Regions from separate parts of the Cobetia sp. cqz5-12 genome, predicted to be linked through region 2. Evidence: predicted binding sites of a transcription regulator. Region 2 holds the regulator's gene; the other holds the start of a gene.
What was found. The regulator PhoB, encoded in region 2, activates phosphate uptake and scavenging genes when phosphate is short. The targets are predictions, from matches to a motif close to TGTCATANNNNTGTCANA.

Region 1: ugpB (sn-glycerol-3-phosphate ABC transporter substrate-binding protein UgpB) is a predicted target of PhoB. The motif match lies at 7,883-7,900, and genes of this name have one in related genera.

What each region holds. Positions count from the first base shown of each region.
Region 1 is NZ_CP044522.1:734,300-745,002, reverse strand. Features, by position in the region: gene betI (transcriptional regulator BetI) at 1-524, shown strand, start outside; gene betB (betaine-aldehyde dehydrogenase) at 517-1,998, shown strand; gene betA (choline dehydrogenase) at 2,400-4,115, shown strand; gene F8A90_RS03130 (acyl-CoA dehydrogenase) at 4,495-6,963, shown strand; gene F8A90_RS03125 (hypothetical protein) at 7,097-7,684, opposite strand; gene ugpB (sn-glycerol-3-phosphate ABC transporter substrate-binding protein UgpB) at 8,049-9,419, shown strand; gene ugpA (sn-glycerol-3-phosphate ABC transporter permease UgpA) at 9,618-10,493, shown strand; gene ugpE (sn-glycerol-3-phosphate ABC transporter permease UgpE) at 10,493-10,703, shown strand, end outside.
Region 2 is NZ_CP044522.1:4,136,362-4,147,064, forward strand. Features, by position in the region: gene F8A90_RS17200 (chorismate--pyruvate lyase family protein) at 1-181, shown strand, start outside; gene ubiA (4-hydroxybenzoate octaprenyltransferase) at 249-1,139, shown strand; gene phoB (phosphate regulon transcriptional regulator PhoB) at 1,363-2,052, shown strand; gene phoR (phosphate regulon sensor histidine kinase PhoR) at 2,060-3,382, shown strand; gene cysZ (sulfate transporter CysZ) at 3,562-4,290, opposite strand; gene phoU (phosphate signaling complex protein PhoU) at 4,496-5,221, opposite strand; gene pstB (phosphate ABC transporter ATP-binding protein PstB) at 5,441-6,286, opposite strand; gene pstA (phosphate ABC transporter permease PstA) at 6,283-8,079, opposite strand; gene F8A90_RS17240 (ABC transporter permease subunit) at 8,076-10,337, opposite strand; gene F8A90_RS17245 (PstS family phosphate ABC transporter substrate-binding protein) at 10,493-10,703, opposite strand, start outside.

The DNA.
Region 1 (10,703 bases), 810 kb from region 2:
TCATCAGCCACTATTTCGGCGGCAAGGATGGCTTGATGGAAGCCACCATGCGCCAGATTCTCACTGACCTGCGCAGCGCCGTCAGTGAGCGTCGCGCCGCACTGGCCGACGACGACGTCCGCAGCCATCTGCGCGCGGTGATCGACGGCAACTTTGACCGCAGCCAGGTCAGTCAGAGCGTGTCCAAGACCTGGCTGGCCTTCTGGGCCTCCAGCATGCACCGCATTCCGCTGGAACGCCTGCAGCGGGTCAACGACAGGCGCCTGATCTCCAATCTGTGTGCGCTCTTCCGCCGCTGCATGCCGCTGAACGAGGCACGTGATGCCGCGGCAGGACTGGCCGCATTGATCGACGGCCTGTGGTTGCGCGGTACGCTGGACCCGACCGGCCTCGATGTCGAGCGCGCACGCCGCCTCGCCTACGAATACGCTGACTACCAGCTGACACGTCACATGGCAGTATCCCTGAACGCGACAGACTCCCCCACTTCCCCTGAACCCAGTAAGGAGCGCACGCATGGCTAACGGCAACGCAAGCTTCCCGACCCAGACCCTCTACATCGGTGGCCGTCGGGTCGAGGCTACCTCCGGCGAGACCTTCGAGACCGTCAACCCGGCCACCGGCGAAGTCATCGCCGAGATCCAGCAGGCCAGCGGTGCCGACGTCGATACCGCCGTCGAAAGCGCCCTGCAGGGGCAGAAGGTGTGGGCCGCGATGACCGGCATGGAGCGTTCACGCATCCTGCGTCGCGCCGTGGACCTGCTGCGCGAGCGCAACGACGAACTGGCGCTGCTCGAGACTCTCGACACCGGCAAGCCGCTGTCCGAGACCGAAGCGGTCGACATCGTCACCGGTGCCGATGCACTCGAGTACTACGCGGGCCTCGCGCCGGCCATCGAAGGCAGCCAGATGCCGCTGCGTCAGGAAGCCTTCGTCTATACCCGCAAGGAGCCGCTGGGCGTCATCGGTGCCATCGGTGCCTGGAACTACCCGATCCAGATCGCCTGCTGGAAGTCTGCCCCGGCCCTCGCTGCCGGCAACGCCATGGTCTTCAAGCCCAGCGAAGTCACGCCGCTGAGCGCACTGAAGCTGGCCGAGATCTTCACCGAAGCCGGCCTGCCGGACGGCGTGTTCAACGTCGTGCAGGGCGATGCCCGCGTCGGCGTGATGCTCACCGAGCACCCGGATATCGCCAAGATCTCCTTCACCGGGGAAGCCGGTACCGGCAAGAAGGTCATGTCCGCGTCCGCCTCTTCCAGCCTCAAGGAAGTCACCATGGAGCTGGGTGGCAAGTCCCCGCTGCTGGTGTTCGCGGATTCCGACCTCGACCGTGCCGCCGACGGCGCCATGATGGCCAACTTCTACAGCTCCGGTCAGGTGTGCACCAACGGTACCCGCGTGTTCGTCGAAGCCAGCGTCAAGGCTGAATTCGAGGCGAAGATCGTCGAGCGCGTCGCGCGCATCAAGGCCGGCGACCCGCAGGACCGCGCCACTACCTTCGGTCCGCTGGTCAGCTTCGAGCACCTGGACAAGGTCGTCTCCTATCTGGAGATCGCCAAGCAGGACGGCGCACGTCTGCTGGTCGGCGGCGAGCGCATGAACGAAGGCGACTTCGCCAAGGGCGCCTGGGTCGCGCCGACCGTCTACACCGACTGCAGCGATGACATGCGCATCGTGCAGGAAGAGATCTTCGGTCCGGTGATGTCCATCCTGTCCTTCGACAGCGAAGAGGAAGTCATCCGTCGTGCCAACGACACCACCTATGGCCTGGCGGCTGGCCTGTTCACCGAAAGCCTGAACCGCGCGCATCGCGTGATCCACCAGCTCGAAGCCGGTATCTGCTGGGTCAACACCTGGGGCGAGTCGCCGTCCGAAATGCCGGTCGGCGGCTACAAGCAGTCCGGTATCGGTCGCGAGAACGGTGTCGAGACGCTGTCTCACTACACCCAGACCAAGTCCGTGCTGATCGAGATGGGCCCGTTCGAGTCCGCCTTCTGAGCCATCACTGGTCACAAGGCCTGATGACAGCAGTACCCTCTGGCGCCAGAGGCTGAAGTACCGGAACTCAAGACCGGGCTTCAAGACCGGGTTTCAAGGCCGGGTTTCAAGACCAAACCCCAAGCACCGGACCTCAAGTACGACAACGCGCCAGATGCCCCACCTGCCGGCATGTCGAACACTCGCCATGCCGGCTGCACGCCGCGTCGCTCGCCAGAGCCGCGCGCAGTGCCCGAATTCCGATGAGTCGTTGAGCTTCCGATGGCAGCTTGCTGTCATGCGGTGCCCCGACGACTCTTCACAGACACATCACCGTATCCATCCGCCCGGCAGTGGCCACCCCTCGTCGTCGACGGGGCGTCCTGCGCCCGCATGTGGCATCTGATACGAAAGGAGATTTCATGAGCCAATTCGAGCGTGAATACGACTACGTCATCATCGGTGCCGGCAGTGCCGGCAACGTGCTGGCCACCCGCCTGAGCGAAGATTCCGACGTCAGCGTGCTGTTGCTGGAAGCCGGTGGCCGCGACCACCGCTTCGACTTCCGTACCCAGATGCCCGCCGCCCTGGCCTACCCGCTGCAGGGACAGCGCTACAACTGGGACTTCAAGACCGATCCCGAGCCACACATGAACAACCGTCGCATGGAATGTGGCCGCGGCAAGGGTCTGGGTGGCTCCTCGTTGATCAACGGCATGTGCTACATCCGCGGCAACGCGCTGGATTACGACAACTGGGCCAAGGACCCCATCCTGGCCGACTGGAACTATCGTGAGTGCCTGCCCTACTTCCGCAAGTGCGAGACGCGCGATATCGGCCCGAATGACTACCATGGCGGCGACGGCCCGGTGTCGGTCACCACGCCCAAGCAGGACAACAACGAGCTCTATCACGCCTTCATCGCGGCAGGCATCGAGGCGGGCTATCCGGCCACCGAAGACGTCAACGGCTACCAGCAGGAAGGCTTCGGCCCGATGGACCGCTTCGTGACAAAGGAAGGCCGTCGCGCCTCCACCGCGCGCGGCTATCTGGATACCGCCAAGAAGCGCTCCAACGTGACCATCGAGACACGTGCCACTACCGACGTCATCCTGTTCGAGGGCAAGACGGCGGTCGGCGTGAAGTATGAGCGCAAGGGTCAGGACCACCGCGTGCGTGCGCGCAAGGAAGTGCTGCTGTGCGCTGGCGCCATCGCCTCGCCGCAGATCCTGCAGCGCTCCGGCGTCGGCAATCGTGAGCACCTCGAGCCGCTGGGCGTGAAGATGGTCCACCACCTGCCGGGCGTGGGCGAGAACCTGCAGGATCACCTCGAGCTCTACATCCAATACGAGTGCACCAAGCCGATCTCGCTCTACCCGTCCCTCAAGTGGTACAACCAACCGCCCATCGGCCTGGAGTGGATGCTCAAGGGGACTGGAGTGGGTGCCAGCAACCAGTTCGAGGCTGCCGGTTTCATTCGCAGCGATGCCAGCGAGGCCTGGCCGAACCTGCAGTATCACTTCCTGCCGATCGCGATCAGCTACAACGGCAAGAGTGCGGTGCAGGGCCACGGCTTCCAGGCACACGTCGGCTCCATGCGCTCCCAGAGCAAGGGCCGCGTTCGCCTGACCTCACTCGATCCCAAGGCCGCGCCGTCGATCTTCTTCAACTACATGGCCGAGGAGCGTGACTGGGAAGAGTTCCGCGCCGCCATTCGCCTGACTCGCGAGATCATCGCTCAGCCGGCACTGGACGATTACCGTGGCCGCGAACTGGCACCGGGCGCTGACGTCCAGACGGATGAGCAGCTTGATGAATACGTGCGCAATCACGCCGAGACGGCCTACCACCCATGCGGTAGCTGCCGCATGGGCAGTGACGAGACTTCGGTGGTCGATGGTGCCGGTCGCGTGCATGGTCTCGACAACCTGCGCGTCGTCGATGCCTCGCTGTTCCCGGTCATCCCCACCGGCAACCTGAACGCGCCGACGATCATGCTGGCGGAGAAGATGGCTGACAAGATTCGCGGCCGCGCGCCGTTGCCGCCGTCCGACGCCGACTACTTCGTGGTCGAGCCGGGCACACCGGCCAAGCAGCCCGCCAAGCGCAAGATCGACTCTGCTCCGATAAATGGTTGAGCTCCGATCAATGGCTGAGCACTGATCAATGACTGAGCACTGATCAACGCCAGAGCCAGTGCGAGTCAACGCCTGAGACAGGTAGTCTGACCTCACGCACGCAAGCGTTATCGATCGTCCAAGGCCCCGCATTGCGGGGCCTTTTTCATGCCTGTCAGACAGCTTTCACTCACTCCAGTCTGGCGCTCGCCGACTGCCTCCCCCGGGCGACTGCCCTTTTCGAGAATGAATCCGCACACCTTAGACCTTGGACGTACTGCAGGGTCGGGCAACATGGGATACGCTGAAGAGAATTCAAACAACTGTTCTAAACGCATAGCTGCTACGCTGTAGAAACGCCATGCAAAGACACCATCCCTCGCCACCCGGAGATCCTGCCATGACGCAGCTCATCCTCATCCTTGTCGCCGTTGCCGGTCTGTTGGCCGTCATGGCACGCGAAGCCGGGGCCCTCGCGGCCATCGGTGTACTCGCCATCATCGGTATCGTAGGCCTGGCGGTCGACGCGCCGGTGCTGGGCTGCCTGCTGCTGATCGGCGCGGCACTGGTCGCGGTGTGTGGCCTGCCGGCCCTGCGCAGCAAGTGGCTCAGCCCGCGCCTGTTCGCGATGTTCAAGAAGGTCTCCCCCAAGGTCTCGGACACCGAGAAGGTGGCGCTGGAAGCCGGCACCGTGTTCTGGGATGCCGAGCTCTTTTCCGGCAAGCCGCAGTGGGACACCCTGACCGCTCAGCGCAATGACGGTATCACCAGCGAAGAGCAGGCCTTCATCGACCAGCAGTGCTCAACGGCCTGCGGCATGACCAACAGCTGGGAGATCGCCCGCGAGCGTGCCGATCTGCCCGAGGAACTGTGGGAATTTCTCAAGCGCGAGAAGTTCTTCGGCATGATCATTCCCAAGGAATATGGTGGCTTGGGCTTCTCGGCCAAGGCCCAGTCACTGGTGCTGCAGAAACTCTCGGTCAACGAGACACTGATGGTCACCGTCGGTGTGCCCAACTCCCTCGGCCCGGGCGAGCTGCTGCTCAAGTACGGCAGCGAAGAACAGAAGAACTATTACCTGCCGCGTCTGGCTGATGGCCGCGAGATTCCGTGTTTCGGCCTGACCGGCCCGCGTGCCGGCAGTGACGCGACCTCCATTCCGGACACCGGCATCGTATGTCGCGGCATGCATGAGGGCGAGGAAGTCGTCGGTATCCGCCTGAACTTCGAGAAGCGCTGGATCACCCTGGCGCCGGTCGCCACCGTGGTCGGCCTGGCCTTCCGCATGTTCGACCCCGAACACCTGCTGGGCGACGTGGAAGACATCGGCATCACCTGCGCCCTGATTCCGCGTGATACCGACGGCATGGACATCGGCCGTCGTCACCACCCGATCGGCGCGCCGTTCATGAATGGCCCGATCTTCGGCAAGGACGTCTTCATTCCGCTCAGCTACCTGATCGGTGGCGAGCAGATGGCCGGCCAGGGCTGGAAGATGCTGGTCGAATGTCTGTCGGTGGGCCGCTGCATCACGCTGCCGTCCGGCTCCGCGGGTATCTCGCGCTACGCATTGGGCTGGAGCGCCGGCTTTGCGCGCATCCGTCGTCAGTTCAATCTGCCGGTGGCCGAGATGGAAGGCGTGCAGGAGCCGCTGGCACGCATGGCCGCGATGAACTACATCAGCCAGGCGTCGGTGCTGCACACCGCCAACATGATCGACAATGGCCACAAGCCGGCGGTGCCCTCCGCCATCCTCAAGAGCCAGCTGACCGAAATGGCCCGCTCGCTGCTGGCCGATGGCATGGACATCCACGGCGGACGCGGCGTGACGCTTGGCCCGCGCAACTACATCGGCGTGGCCTATGCCGGCACCCCGGTCTCGATCACGGTGGAAGGCGCCAACATCATGACCCGCAACCTGATGATCTTCGGTCAGGGCGCGATCCGCTGCCATCCTTACGTGCTGGAAGAACTGGCCGCCAAGGACGCCGATGACCTGAACGCCTTCGACCAGGCCTTCTTCCGCCATGCAGGCCTGATCTTCGGCAACGCGGCTCGCGCCTTCACCCAGAGCTTCGGTATCGGCGGCAAGGCCACAGGCTTCGATGCCGTCGCCACGCCCTACGCCAGCCACATCAACCGCTTCAGCGCCGCCTTCTCGCTGTCCGCCGATGCGGCCATGGCAAGTCTCGGCTCCAGCCTCAAGGCGCGCGAGATGCTGTCGGCACGCCTGGGCGACGTGCTCTCCAACCTCTATCTGGCGTCATTGACGCTCAAGCAGTGGCACGAATCCGAGGCCTGCGAACACGAAGAGGCGCTGTTCCACTACAGCATGCAGTGGCTGCTGCACCGCGCGGAAAAGGCACTGGATGAGCTGTTCGCCAACCTGCCCAACCGTGCACTCGGCACTGCCCTGCGCGTGATCGCCCTGCCGCGTGGTCGTCAGTTCGCCATGCCCAGGGATAGCCTGACGCGCGAGATCGCCCGTGCCGTCTCCACCGACACTGCACTGCGTGCCAAACTGACCGACAATACCTGGGACGCGCAGGACGAAGGCCAGAAGGACAATGCCCTCGCCCGCTACAACGCGCTGCTCAAGGACTACCCGCGCGCCGAGCCGATCTACAAGGCGCTGGCCAAGGCCTACCACAAGGGCGAGATTCCGGCCGACGCACTGTCTCCGGAAGCGCGTATCGAAGCGGCGGTCGAGGCAGGCATTCTGTCCGCCGAGGATGGCGACTTCATGCGTGTCTTCGAAGCCGAGGTACTCGACATGCTGACCGTCGACCATTTCGATTTCGATGCCTTCGTGCGCAAGCCGATGGCGAGTGACGGCACCGCCTCCAACCCGCAGCAGGACGCCGCCTGATCACTGGCCGACGCCCACGTGATCGACGCACGAACTGATCGCTGACCGCCGATCGCAGAACCACAAAGGCCCCGCTCATTGAGCGGGGCCTTTGTCTTGGTGGAGCATGTCATTCGCTTACGTCATCTCATCCTCAGATATGACGCGCGAAGTGCTCCAGGTCACGCACGAAGGCGCTCTTGTAGGTCTCGAAGTCCTTCGGGCGCGCCTTGAAGGAGCGCTTGATGCGCTCGCGGTCCAGACGCAGCGGCGCGTCCAGGGCCGCCAGGTTGCCGACACGCGCCGCCGGATTCATGCCGACCAGCTCGCGCGGCTGATCGCCTTCGGCCTCGGCCTCAAGCCAGTCGTTGATGCCGGCGCGACGCAGCACGCTGACCAGTGAGCTGTCGGTGATGCGCACCTGAAGGCGGCCATGATCTGACAGCTGGGAGACCAGCGCGATGCCGTGGTCGTGACCGCGATGCACCGTCGGCGTCGCCCACAGCGCCAGATTCAGGCCACGTGCGTTCTCGTCGAGTACCAGCAGCGCAGCGGAGTGGATGCGCTCGGCATCGTCGACCAGCGCGAACAGACGCGCCATCTCATTCTCGAACCACACCCCACGCACGCCGGCGTAACTTACCAGCGCATCCAGACCCCCTTCGCGGCCATGGACTTCGGCGCACAGCATCGCCAGACAGGCATCACGTCGGGCACCGGCACTCACTTCAACCACTTTCATCGCGTTCTCCGCCACAGGCATTTTCAGCGCGCAAGACTAGCACACTCGCTCGCCGGCCGCTTATTCCGGCCTTGAGTTGCCCCCGGCGCCTCACCTGCCAGCCGGAGATGACCTGAGAGCAGCCCACACCCGCTGCTCAGTCACAAGATCGACCCAGGTTCAGTCCTGACGTCAGCCTGGCTCGAATGAACATCTCACTGTCACAAAGTTGTAAGGCGGGCGCTATAGAGTCGTCTACGCTTTTCGGACGATCATCAAAAGAACAAGAAAATGTTCACTTGATCGTCGCCATCGATCGTCAGCGGCCAGCGTCCTTCTTCTTTGTTGCGGAAGCTGGCCAGGGGAACCTCTCAGGAGTTTGACCATGCGCCGCCCGACTCATCATGCAAGTACCCGCACGACCGCCACCGCGACTCGTCGCCTTGCCAGCCTCGCGCTGGCCATCGGTTTCGCCTCCGCCTCCGCCAGTGCCCTCGCCGCCACCGAAGTCGAGTGGTGGCATGCCATGGGTGGCGGGCTCGGCAAGAAGGTCGACGAGATCGCGGCCGACTTCAACGCAAGTCAGGACGACTACATCGTCAAGCCGGTCTTCAAGGGCAACTACTCCGAGACCATGACTTCCGCCATCGCCGCCTTCCGCGCTGGCAAGGGCCCTGACATCGTGCAGATCTTCGAGGTCGGCACCGCCACCATGATGAGCGCCAAGGGCGCGATCGTCCCGGTGCATCAACTGATGGCAGACTTCGCGCCGCAGGAAGGCACCGCCTTCGACCCGAACGCCTACCTGTCTGCCGTCACCGGCTACTACACCGATACCGACGGCAAGATGCTGTCGATGCCGTTCAACTCCTCCACGCCGGTGACCTATTACAACAAGGACGTGCTGGCCAAGGCGGGCGTCGAGTCCCTCCCGCAGACCTGGCAGGAAATGGGCGCTGCGCTCAAGAAGGTCGTCGATTCCGGTGCCGCCAGCTGTGGCCTGACCACTACCTGGCCGTCCTGGGTGATGCTGGAGAACTTCTCGGCACGCAATGACGTGCCCTTCGCCAGCCAGGCCAACGGCTTCGCCGGTACCGATACCCGTCTTGAATTCAACAAGACTGCCGTGGTCGACCACATCCAGCGTCTCGATGACTGGCAGGCCGACAAGCGCTTCGTGTTCGGCGGCCGCTTCGATGACGCGGCGCCCAAGTTCTACTCCGGCGAGTGCGCGATGATGATGGGCTCTTCCGCCAGCTATGCCGGCGTCAAGGAAAGCGCCAAGGGCTTCGAGTTCGGCGTGGCACCACTGCCCTATGACAGCGATGTGATCGAGACGCCGCAGAACTCCATCATCGGCGGCGCGTCGCTTTGGGTATTGTCCGGGCACAGCGATGAGGAATACCAGGGCGTCGCCAAGTTCTTCCAGTACCTCTCCAAGCCCGAAGTGCAGGCCGACTGGCACCAGTTCACCGGCTATCTGCCGATCACCACTGCCGCGGCAGAGCTGACGCGCGAGCAAGGCTTCTACGCCGAGAACCCGGGTACCGACGTCGCCATCACCCAGATGACCTCCGCGACGCCAACCGAGAACTCCAAGGGGCTGCGCCTGGGCAACATGGTGCAGATCCGCGACGTGATCAATGAAGAGCTGGAGAAGATCTTCTCCGGCAAGGAAAGCGTGCAGGACGGCCTCGACAACGCCGTCAAGCGTGGCGACTCATTGCTCGAGAAGTTCGAACGCGCCAACGGCTGATCATCGCCATACCGGGGGCGGGCCCATGCAGGGCTCGCCCTCCCACCATTCTCCATCGCCAGAGAGCGGAAAGCGCACCCTCACGAGTGCCCTTTCCCTTCTCTCACGGCCTGAGACCATCATTTCGATCACGCCAGGCGCCACTCACGAACACGGCCGACGTGATCCGTCCTTCATCCCTTGCGAGACCTCTGCTGCATGGCTCATTTCAATCGACACCCCTTCACGCCATGGATCCTGCTGGCGCCCCAGCTGATCATCGTTGGCGTGTTCTTCTTCTGGCCGGCCTACCAGGCCATCGAGCAGGCCTTCTATGTCGAGGATGCCTTCGGGCTCTCGCGGGAATTCACCGGCCTGAGCAACTTCGTCAACGTGCTGAGCGAGCCGGAGTATCTCGAGACACTGTGGACGACCACCTATTTCTCCTTTGCCGTGGCCTTCGGTGCCATGGCACTGGCGCTGGGATTGGCCGTATTGGCGGACCGCGTGCTGCGCGGGGCCAATACCTACAAGACCTTCCTCATCTGGCCCTACGCCGTCGCACCTGCCGTCGCCGGAGTACTGTGGCTGTTCCTGTTCGACCCGACGCTGGGCATTCTGCCGGCACTGCTGTCCTCCATCGGCATCGACTGGAACCACAAGCTCAATGGCGACCAGGCCATGCTGCTGGTGGTGCTGGCCTCGATCTGGAAGCAGATGAGCTACAACTTCGTGTTCTTCCTCGCAGGACTCCAGGCCATTCCCAAGAGCCTGCTGGAAGCGGCCGCGATGGACCGCGCCGGCCCCTGGCGGCGTTTCTGGACCATCACCTTCCCGCTGCTCTCGCCGACCAGCTTCTTCCTGCTGGTGATGAACGTGGTCTACGCCTTCTTCGAGACCTTCGGCACCATCGATGCCACCACCCAGGGGGGCCCGGCCGGCTCGACCCGCACCCTGGTCTACAAGGTCTATGAAGATGGCTTCGTCGGGCAGGACCTGGGCTCGAGTGCTGCCCAGTCCGTGCTGTTGATGATCATCGTCGGTGTGCTGACGCTGATCCAGTTCAAGTATGTCGAGAAGAAGGTGCAGTACTGATGCGCTACAACCGCCCCGGGCTTGATATCGCAAGCCATGCTCTGCTGATCGTCGGCTGCGCGCTGTTCTTCCTGCCGGTCTGGATCGCCTTCAGCGCCAGTACCCACGAGATGGGGGACCTCTACTCCAACGTCGCCCCGGTCTGGATCGGCGAGGCAGGCCTGGACAACTATCGCCACCTGCTGGAGGACCCGGTCAGCAGTCTCGGCG
Region 2 (10,703 bases):
GGACCTGACCCGCAGCGCCATCGATGTCAGCCGCGCCCCGCTGGTGCTTTCGAGCCGCAGACCGCTGGCCCGAACCACCAGCCTGTGGATGCGCCGCTCGATGTTCTCGCATGGTCGCTTCAAGGTGCTGGTGCAGGAGGGCTTCACCCCAGCCTTCCAGCACGCGCTGCAGCTGGCCTGAGTCTTGCGGCCGACCGGCCTCGCTTCCCTCTCTTTCCTTGCCCACTACCACCCGCCCAGGAGCCCCGATGACCGCGTCATCCACTTCCGCCGCTTCGCGTCCTTCCAGACTGGCCGACTACCTCGCCCTGACACGGCTGGATCGCCCCATCGGCACCTGGCTGCTGATGTGGCCGACTCTATGGGCGCTGTGGCTGGCGGCAGATGGCATTCCCGAGCGCACGACCCTGCTGATATTCATCGCCGGGGTCTATCTGATGCGCGCCGCCGGCTGCGTCATCAACGACTACGCCGACCGCCATTGGGACAAGCATGTCGAGCGCACGCGTGACCGGCCGCTGACCTCGGGTCGCATTTCGGAGCGCGAGGCGCTGACGCTGTTCGGGGGGCTGGTCGCGGCCGCCTTCGTGCTGGTGTGCTTCACCAACCTGACCACGGTACTGCTGTCGATCGTCGCCGTGCTGCTGGCGGCCAGCTACCCGTTCATGAAGCGCTTCCACCATCTGCCCCAGGTGGTGCTGGGCGCCGCCTTCGGCTGGGCGATTCCGATGGCCTTCGCCGCGACGCTGGAGGAAGTGCCGACCTACGGCTGGTGGCTGTTCGCGGCCAATCTGATGTGGACGGTGGCCTACGATACCGCCTATGCAATGGTCGATCGCAACGACGACCTCAAGGTAGGCATCAAGTCCACCGCCGTGCTGTTCGGGCGTGCCGACAAGCTGATGATCGGCCTTCTGCAGCTGGGCATGCTGGCGGTGTTGATCGGCATCGGCCTGCACCTGGCGCTGGGTATCTTCTACTGGCTGGGGCTGGCTGCCGCCGCTGTCACCTTCGTCTGGCAGCAACGTCTGATCCGTGAGCGTGAGCGTTCACCCTGCTTCCAGGCCTTCCTCAACAATCATTGGACGGGTCTGCTGATCTTCGCCGGTATCGCCCTGGCGACCTGGCCGATGAGCTGACGTCTGCATGAACATCAGTTTTATTTGATTTAAAGCGACCCCTGCCCCCGGTTACTCCCCAGCCCACGGTTCATGCCGGCCGCCCACCCTTCAGAGGCGGCTGGCAGGCTTGCGTGCAAGCTGCCATGCTGGCAGTTGTCATCTCGTTGTCATATAAGCGGGTTGTAATCGTCATCGACTTGTCATTCTGGCGCGTGCGCCGACTGCTGCATGGGATCTAGCGATGAGCTCCAAGACCGTACTGATTGTCGACGATGAATCCTCGATTCGCGAGATGATCGCCGTTGCCCTCGAAATGGCGGATTACCGCGTACTGGAGGCAGACAATGCCCAGGACGCCCACGCCATCGTCGTCGATGAAAAGCCCGATCTGCTGTTGCTGGATTGGATGATGCCGGGCACCAGTGGCCTGGAGCTCGCGCGGCGTCTCAAGCGAGACGAGACTACCTCGGAGTTGCCGATCATCCTGTTGACCGCCAAGGGCGAGGAAGACAACAAGATTCAAGGCCTGGAAGCCGGCGCCGATGACTACATCACCAAGCCCTTCTCGCCGCGCGAGCTGGTCGCCCGTCTCAAGGCCGTGCTGCGTCGCACCACGCCCAAGGGAGTCGAGGAGGCGGTGGAAGTCGAAGGCCTGATGCTCGACCCGGCCAGCCACCGCGTCACCGCCCACGGCAACTCGCTGGATGTCGGCCCGACCGAATATCGCCTGCTGCAGTTCTTCATGACGCATCAGGAGCGTGCCTACACGCGCAGCCAGCTGCTCGACCAGGTATGGGGCGGTAACGTCTATGTCGAGGAGCGCACCGTGGACGTGCACATCCGCCGCCTGCGCAAGGCGCTGGGCACAGGCCATCAGCATCTGATCCAGACCGTCCGCGGCACCGGTTACCGCTTCAGCGCTCAGGCCTGAGGAATTCATGCGCTATTGGACCAACGAGCTATGGCGCCTCGGCTACCTTGCCGGTGGCTTCGGCCTGATCGGTGGCCTGCTGGGCCATCTTGGCTGGGGCCTGGCGCTGGGGCTTTCGCTGTATCTGTTCGTCCATCTCAAGCATTTGAAGAGCCTCTACACCTGGCTGATCACCAATCCCCATGAAGAGCCACCGCCCGGCGATGGCGTCTGGGGAGACCTGCTCGATCGTCTTTACCGCTACCAGAAGGGCCAGCGTCAGGCTCAGGAGCGACTGCGCAGCATCCTCAACCGTATCCAGGAATCCTCAGAGGCCATGCGCGACGGCCTGGTGATGCTGGACAACCACGGTGACATGGAATGGTGGAACAGCGCGGCCGAGCAGCTGGTCGGTCTCAAGGCCAGCCACGACCGCGGCCAGCACATCACCAATTACCTGCGTGACCCCGTCTTCATCGACTACTTCAATCGGCTGGCCTATCGCGAGCCGTTGACACTCCAGTCACCGCTGTCTGACAACCTGACGCTGCAGATCTCCATCACCCTGTTCGGTGACAACGAGCGTCTGGTCATGCTGCGTGACGTCACCCGCCTCTATCGTCTTGAAGAGATGCGCCGCGACTTCGTGGCCAATGTCTCCCATGAACTGCGCACGCCGCTGACCGTGCTGGCCGGCTATCTCGAGACCTATTCCGATTACGCCGATGACCTGCCCCCACGCTGGCAGCGTGGGCTTGGTCAGATGCAGAGCCAGACCGACCGCATGCAGCACCTGGTCGAGGACCTGCTGACCCTGTCACGCCTGGAAACCGACGAACTGTCCGACAACGGTCGCTGCATCGACATGAGTGCCCTGCTCGCCCATATCCGCGACGATGCTGAAGGCCTGTCCCAGGGACGCCACACCTTCACCATCGAGGCCGATACCAGCCTGTCTCTGCGCGGTGAGGAGCAGGAGCTGCGCAGCGCGATCTCGAATCTGGTCTTCAATGCGGTGCGCTACACCCCCGAAGACTGCCATATCACCCTGCGCTGGAAGGCGGATGACCAGGGTCTGCTGGTCGAGGTGGAAGATGACGGGGATGGCATCGACCCGGTCCACCTGCCGCGCCTGACCGAGCGCTTCTATCGCATCGACAAGGGCCGCAGCACCGCCACGGGAGGCACCGGCCTCGGACTTGCCATCGTCAAGCATGTGCTGATTCGCCATCAGGGCCATCTGGAGATCGACAGCCACCCCGGTGAGGGCGCGCGCTTCCGCTGTCACTTCCCCGGCGAGCGCGCCTGCCAGGCGAGCGCTTCCCAAGCCAGCAGTGCGCTAGCCCAGTGATGGCCTGAATCAGTCCCTGAGCGGACGCCAGCCCAATGCAGAACGCCCCGCAGCCACCTCGAAAGGAGGCGATTGCGGGGCGTTTCCTTTGGTCCGCCAGACGACGCTGCGGCGACCTCGACGACAAGCCAGTACAGCGACAAGCCAGTTCAGCGATGAACCAGCTGCGACAGGCTGTCTCAGCGACGCGGTGCCGGCAACTGACGGTAGTGGCTCTGCCACATCAACACCGCCCCGGCGACGGCGCCCGGAATGAACAGCAGATTGGCCAGCGGCACCAGCGTCATGACGAACACCGCGGCACCGAAGGTCAACGAGGGCCACCAGCGCGCCTTGAGGCGCTGCTTCATGTCACCGAAGCTGACCTGATGGTTGTCCATCGGGTAGTCGAGATACTGGATCGACATGCTCCAGGCCGAGAACAGCCCCCACAACAGCGGCGAGAGCAGGTTCAGGCCCGGGATGAAGCCGATGATGAACAGCGCGATCATGCGCGGGATGAAGTAGCCCAGCTTGGCCATTTCACGCCCCAGCGAGTCGACACCGATCTTCATCAGGCCACGGTCATCATCGATCAGGGTGCCATCCAGACGATGCTCGACCTTCTCGGCCAGAATGCCGTAGAAGGGCGCGGCAATCAGGTTGGTCACCAGGCTGAAGGTGAAGAACACCACCAGCAACAGACTCACTACCAGCACCGGCCAGATCAACCAGCTGAGCCAGTCCAGCCACGCCGGTACCTTGAGCATCCAGTAATCGATCCAGCCACCGAACTGGTTGAACAACACCCACAGCGTGATGCTGTAGAGCACCAGGTTGATCGCCAGCGGTACGAATACGAAGCGGCGCAGCCCGGGGGTATAGACCATGCGGGTCCCGCGGACCAGCGCCGATACGGCATCAATCATGCGACGTCCTCGTCATCTCAAAAGAACCGGCCAGCCAGCGGGCTGACCGGAGCCACACCCTAGCACTCCCGCCTGCGCGGCGCAGCTGTCGGCCGACTGACACCGCTCGCGCTCCCACGACGCAATCGCCCCGCGGCCTGCCGGTGGGCAGGTGCGGGGCGAAAGAGGCGAAAGAGGCGACACAGGGGCAGGGAAGCGTGTCAGCTCACTTCTTGTCCAGGTCCTGCGGCTTGAGGTCATGGGTATCGGTGTGACGCACGTCCACGCCCTTGACCAGGAAGATGACGTACTCGGCCAGGTTGTCGGCGTGGTCCCCGATACGTTCCAGCGCACGCAGAATCCACATCACGTTGAGCACCGGCGTGATCTGGCGCGCGTCTTCCATCATGAAGGTCATCAGCGAGCGCATGGCGCTCTGATATTCCAGATCCACCGAGGCATCTTCACGCAGCACCTTGAGCGCCAGGTCGGTATCGAAGCGCGCGAAGGCCGTCAGGGAGTCACGCACCATGCTGCGCACGTGCTGACTGAGATGACGCACTTCGACCATGCCGCGCGGACTCTGGCCATTCTCGACCAGCGAGATGGCGTTGCGTGCGATCTTGCTCGATTCATCACCGATACGCTCGAGATCGGAGGTGGCGCGGATGACGGCCAGCACCAGGCGCAGGTCGGAGGCCGCCGGCTGACGGCGGGCCAGCACCCGAGTGCACTCGTCATCGATCTTGAGCTGCATGTCATTGACAGCCTTGTCGTTGTCGCGCACCCGCGTGGCGGTTTCACTGTCGCCTTCCAGCAATGCCGTGACGGCATCCTGCAGCTGCTTCTCTACCAGTCCGCCCATGGCCAGCAGATGTGTCTTCAGTGCATCCAGCTCGTGATTGAACTGCTCTGAGATATGCTTGCCGTGCGAATCGCTGGTGATATCCATTTCCCTCTCCCGGAAAGTCGCCCACCGAGTCAGGGGGCGTGACATGAATGACGTGACAAGTATGGCCCACTGCTGACTGACACAGCGGGCTCCCCCTCAGCATGCCGACACTTGATTGCAGTAATGTTTCACCCATGGCGCGAAAGCGGTATCTGGCCGCCATCGTCAGCAATATCAGGGCGAAAAGGCTACCTGGCTGCACATTCGCGCATGAGAACGCTAACCGAAACGCCCCGTGATGTAGTCTTCCGTCTGACGGCGCCGCGGATTGGTGAACAGCTGGTCGGTCGGGGCGAATTCCACCAGCCGGCCCTCGTGCAGGAAGGCGGTATCGTCTGACACCCGCGCGGCCTGCTGCATGTTGTGCGTGACGATGATCAGCGTCAGGCGCGAGCGCAGCGAACGGATCAGTTCCTCGATCTTGAGGGTCGAGATGGGGTCCAGCGCCGAGGCCGGTTCATCCAGCAGCAGCACCTCCGGCTCGACCGCCAGTGTCCGCGCGATCACCAGCCGCTGTTGCTGGCCCCCCGAGAGCCCCAGCGCGCTGTCGTGCAGGCGGTCCTTCACTTCTTCCCACAGCGCCGCGGAGCGCAGGCAGGCTTCGACCTTGTCATCGAGGTGGCGCTTGTCATTCTCGCCGACCAGCCGCAGTCCGAAGGCCACGTTCTCGTAGACCGACATCGGAAAGGGATTGGGCGTCTGGAAGACCATGCCGATCCGGCGGCGCAGCATCGGCACGTCCACGCCGCGCGCATGAATGTCCTCGCCCTCGAGCAGTACCTTGCCGGAAAGACGTGACTGTTCGTCGAGATCGGTCATGCGATTGAAGGTACGCAACAGACTCGACTTGCCGCAGCCGGAAGGGCCGATGAAGGCCGTCACGCGCTTGCGTGCGATCTGCAGGCTGACATCCTCCAGTGCGCGGCGTGTCTGGTTCTCCTTGCCGACACGTGCCTGATAATCGAGGCTCAGGTGACGGGTTTCCAGGCAGATGTCCTCAGCCGGCCGCGCAGGCGTCTCCTCAAGAAACAACTGGGGCTTGGGCTGTTCAGAGTCACGCCTCATTCGGTGGCTCCCTTGTAGCGTTGTGCCAGCATGTGCCGCAGGCGAATGGCACTCAGATTGAGGCATAGAATCACGACCACCAACACCAGCGCGGTCGCGTAGACCAGTGGCCGACTGCTGAAGGCATCGCTGCTCTGGAAGGCCAGATCATAGACCTGATGCCCCAGATGCATGAATTTCCGGTCCAGATGCAACCATGGAAAGCTGTCATCCAGTGGCAGATCCGGGGCCAGCTTGACCACCCCGACCAGCATCAGCGGCGCGACTTCACCCGCCGCACGCGCCACGGCCAGAATCAGCCCCGTCATCAGCGCCGGCGAGGCGGCCGGAATCACCACGCGCTTTAGCGTTTCCAGGCGTGTCGCCCCCAGCGCCAGCGCGCCTTCGCGCAGACGACGCGGCACGCGCGCCAACCCCTCTTCCGTAGCGACGATCACCACCGGCAAGGTCAGCAGGGCCAGCGTCAGCGAGGCCCACAGAATGCCGCCGGTCCCGAAGGTCGGCGTCGGCAGCCGCTCGGAGTAGAACAGCTCGTCAATTCCGGCGCCCAGCCCATAGACGAAGAAACCGAGACCGAATACGCCATAGACGATGGAGGGCACCCCGGCCAGGTTGCGCAGCGCGATGCGCGTCAGGCGCGTCAGGCGTCCCTGGTGGGCCACCTCGTGCAGATAGAGCGCCGCCATCACGCCGAAGGGCATCACCATGATCGACATCAGCACCACCATCAGCACAGTGCCGAAGATGGCGGGCCAGACGCCACCGAAGCCCTCGGTGGGCGCGCCGGCCACGAAGTCGCGGAAACGCTTGAGCGTCATCATCAGCCGGCCGCTGAAGCCCATCGCATTGGGTCGCCAGGCATTGCGGATATCATCGAGCGCGATGCGGCCTTCGTAGCCGCCATTGCCGCCCAGCAGCAACTGACCACCCGCCAGCGCATCACGCAGGGCACTCAGCTGACCTTCACGCTCGATGAAGGCGCTGCGTACCTCCACCAACTCCTCCTGCATCTCCTGTTCGAGCTCAGCGTCCTCTTGAGTCTGCGCCGCGTCGCCGTCAGCAATGGCGCTGCGCCGTGATTCGAGAGACTGCTGCAGCGCCTGATAGCGACTGCTCAAGGCTTCACTGTCCAGGCGCAGCGCCTGCAACTGGCGGCGCTCGCTCTCGATCATCTTCAGGCGCGCAAACAGCGGTTCGGCGTCCTCGGACAAGGGCCGGGCAGGCCCGTCGTCGACATCAGGCGTGTGGTCCATCTCCCCTGTCATCGGGTCACTCAGCGCCCGTGGCATGCCGTAGAGAGTGCGCCCATCGCGCATTTCCAGCATCAGCGCCTGGCTTGGGAAGGCCATCCTGTCGAGCAGCGTCTCCGGCAGCCACTGCCAGCTGGCCGCGGCCCCGTCACGCGAGGATGTCTGCAGCAACCACCATTGCTGGCGAGCGTCATCTCCCTCGCCCGAGGCGACACGGCGCATCTCCTCGTGCATCAGCTCGCCGAGCAGATGGCGATTGTCGGCCGCCGGCTCACCCCGCGTGGTGGTCAGGGCCGTAGGGCTCTGGCCAGGCTGTGCCGTCAGCTCCACCTCGACCAGCCGGGAGGGCCAGAAGTGACTGAAGGAGCCCACCACCAGCAGGCTGAGCAGACCCAGCACCAGCACCAGCGAGACACTGACCGCCATGGCATTCAGCCAGCCCCACGGGCCGCCGTCGCGCCAGTAGCGCTGCAGACGTCCGACCAGCGGCTCGCGCGGGCGCAGCAAGGAGGAGCTGGCACGCTTGGTGTCAGGATGACTCATCCCCAGCTCCCCTGATTGGGCGGCGTGAAGCGCTGTCGCAGCACTTCCGCCAGCGTATTGACCACGAAGGTGAAGACGAACAATGCCAGGGCAGCGAGGAACAGCAAGCGGTAGTGACTGCTGCCGACCTCAGCCTCCGGCAGCTCGATGGCCAGGGTCGCGGCCAGTGAGCGCAGGCCCTCGAACAGGCTGGCATCCACCAGCGGCGTATTGCCGGCCACCATCAGCACGATCATCGTCTCACCGACGGCGCGCCCCATGCCGATCATCATCGCCGAGAACAGCCCGACGGCGGCGGCAGGCAGGATGACGCGGCGCAGACTCTGCCATGGCGTCGCGCCAAGCGCCGCGGAGCCGGCGGCCAGACCGCGCGGCACCGACGAGAGGGCATCCTCGCTGAGCGTGAACAGGGTCGGCATCACCGCCAGTCCCAGCGCCATGCCGGTCACCAGGGTATTGCGCTGGGCATAGTCGATACCGTAGTGGCTGAACAGCCACTGACGGAGGTCGCCGTCGAACCACCACTGCTCGACCTGGCCGGCGATGGTCACATCCAGCCACAGCAGCACGAACAGCAGCGGCAACAGCCCGAAGGCCGCCATGTTTTCCGGCAGCAGATTGCGCCATACGCGCGGCGACAGGGTCCACAGGAAGCCGGCCACCATGGTGCCCACTGGAATCAGGATCAGCCCCAGCAACACCGCCATCAGCTCACGCTCGACGAAGGGCGCGACCACCAGGGCGGCGATGAAGCCGATCACCACGGTCGGCAGCGCCTCCATCATCTCCAGCAGCGGCTTGATACGGGAACGCTGGCGCGGTGCCATGAAGCAGGCGACATGGATGGCACAACCCAGCCCCAACGGCACGGCAAACAGCAGCCCGACCAGTGCCGCCTTGAGCGTGCCCCACATGATGGGCACCAGCGACAGACGGGGTTCGTGGGTGCCGGTGCTCTCCAGCTGCCAGATCCACTCCGGCGCAGCGCGCCCCTCATACCAGACCTTGCCGAAGATGGCGTCGAGCCCGACGGCCTGATGCGGGTCGTGTATCGCAAGCCCCGTATAGGCCTTGCCGAGCCCCTCCAGCGGTGCGTCCTGTGCGAGCTGACCGGGCAGCCTTGCCTCCCGGGGCGCCGATGCCAGCAAGCGGCGATCATCATTGCCGAATTCCAGCGCCACGCCTGCCGCGACCCGAGAGGCATCCAGCCAGTCCAGCACCTGACGGCGGCGCTCGCTGGTGGCCAGATAGAGGCCGAGGCGACCGTTGGCGTCCAGCGCGGCAAAGCCGAGGCTGTGATGGGCGGCAGCCATCGTCACCACCGGCGCCGACAGACCACTGTCAAAGACACCGGCCTTGACCAGCGGCTGCGCGTGCGCCGGCAACAGATAATGGGTCAGGCCACCGGCGGCGTCCCCGACGATCAGGCTTCTGCCGCCGCGCAGGACACTGAGCGCGGTGATCGCTGGCGATGACGCAGAGGCCACAGCGTGATGTGCCAGCTTGCGCGCCAGCGGCCTGGTTCCGGTGGAGGCCTCACTCAGTTGCCACTGGGTGAAGCCATCGCGGTCAGCGGTGACCAGCAGACCTCCCTTTAGCGAAGACAGCCTGGCCGCGCCCGGCAACCACTGTTGCTGCCACTCGGAGTGCGGAGTCTGGCTTGCTGCATCGTCATCCAGCTCGCCTGCGGAGGCGTGTGGAGATGACAAGGCCAGACGCGCCAGCCACAGGCCATCGCCATCCTCGGACGGAATGCGCAGCCACAGCTGGTCACGGCTGAGCACCAGGCTTGCCTGGCGGCGCTCAAGCCCTGCGGGAACCTCGATGGCACTGCCGCGCAGGCGCACGCCAGCGGCGGACTGCTGAACCACCTGCAGGCGATCATCCGCGAGCCAGACACCCGCCAGCGGCGAGGTGCGCGAATCCGCCGTCGAATCATCACTGGCCAGCACGGGAGGCAGCCCGTCACGCTCGGCAAGCCGCATGTCAGGCAAGGCGCTCAGCCAGTCAGGATCGGATAGCCAGTCAGGGTCGCTTAGCCAGTCAGGATCGGTCTGCGCGGCAGGCATCTGCTGGTCGCTCACTTGCTGTTCGAGCGCCTGCTGAGGAAGCGACGTGACGCTGGCGGGCTTGAGCAGCGGCCACGACACGCTGACCAGATAGGCCAGCATCACGACGACGATGACCATCACGCCCAGCCCGGCCGCTGTCAGCCACAGACTGGCAAGACGGTCATGCCGCAGGCGACGACGTTGCATTCGGGAGGCATCAACTGCCGACATGAAATATCACCACGAAAGGATTCGCGCCCTGGAGTGTCGACTCCGCAGACGCATGAAGCGGGTATGGCACCGAGATTATGTCCAAGTGATGACAGAGAGATGACAAAGGCGAATCAAAGGGCATCCACATCCTAAAGCCCCAATTGCTGACGCCAGTGCAGCAGCTGCTTTTCCGGCAGCGGCACATAGCCACCGCGCAGGATGGCCTGCTGGCCCTGGCGCGACATGATCAATGACAGGAAGGCCTGCTCCAGCGCCGGGAGCGGCTCATCCGGTACGCGATTGACGTAGATGTACAGCGCACGGGTCAGCGGATAGCGGCCATCACGAATGCTGGCCCGG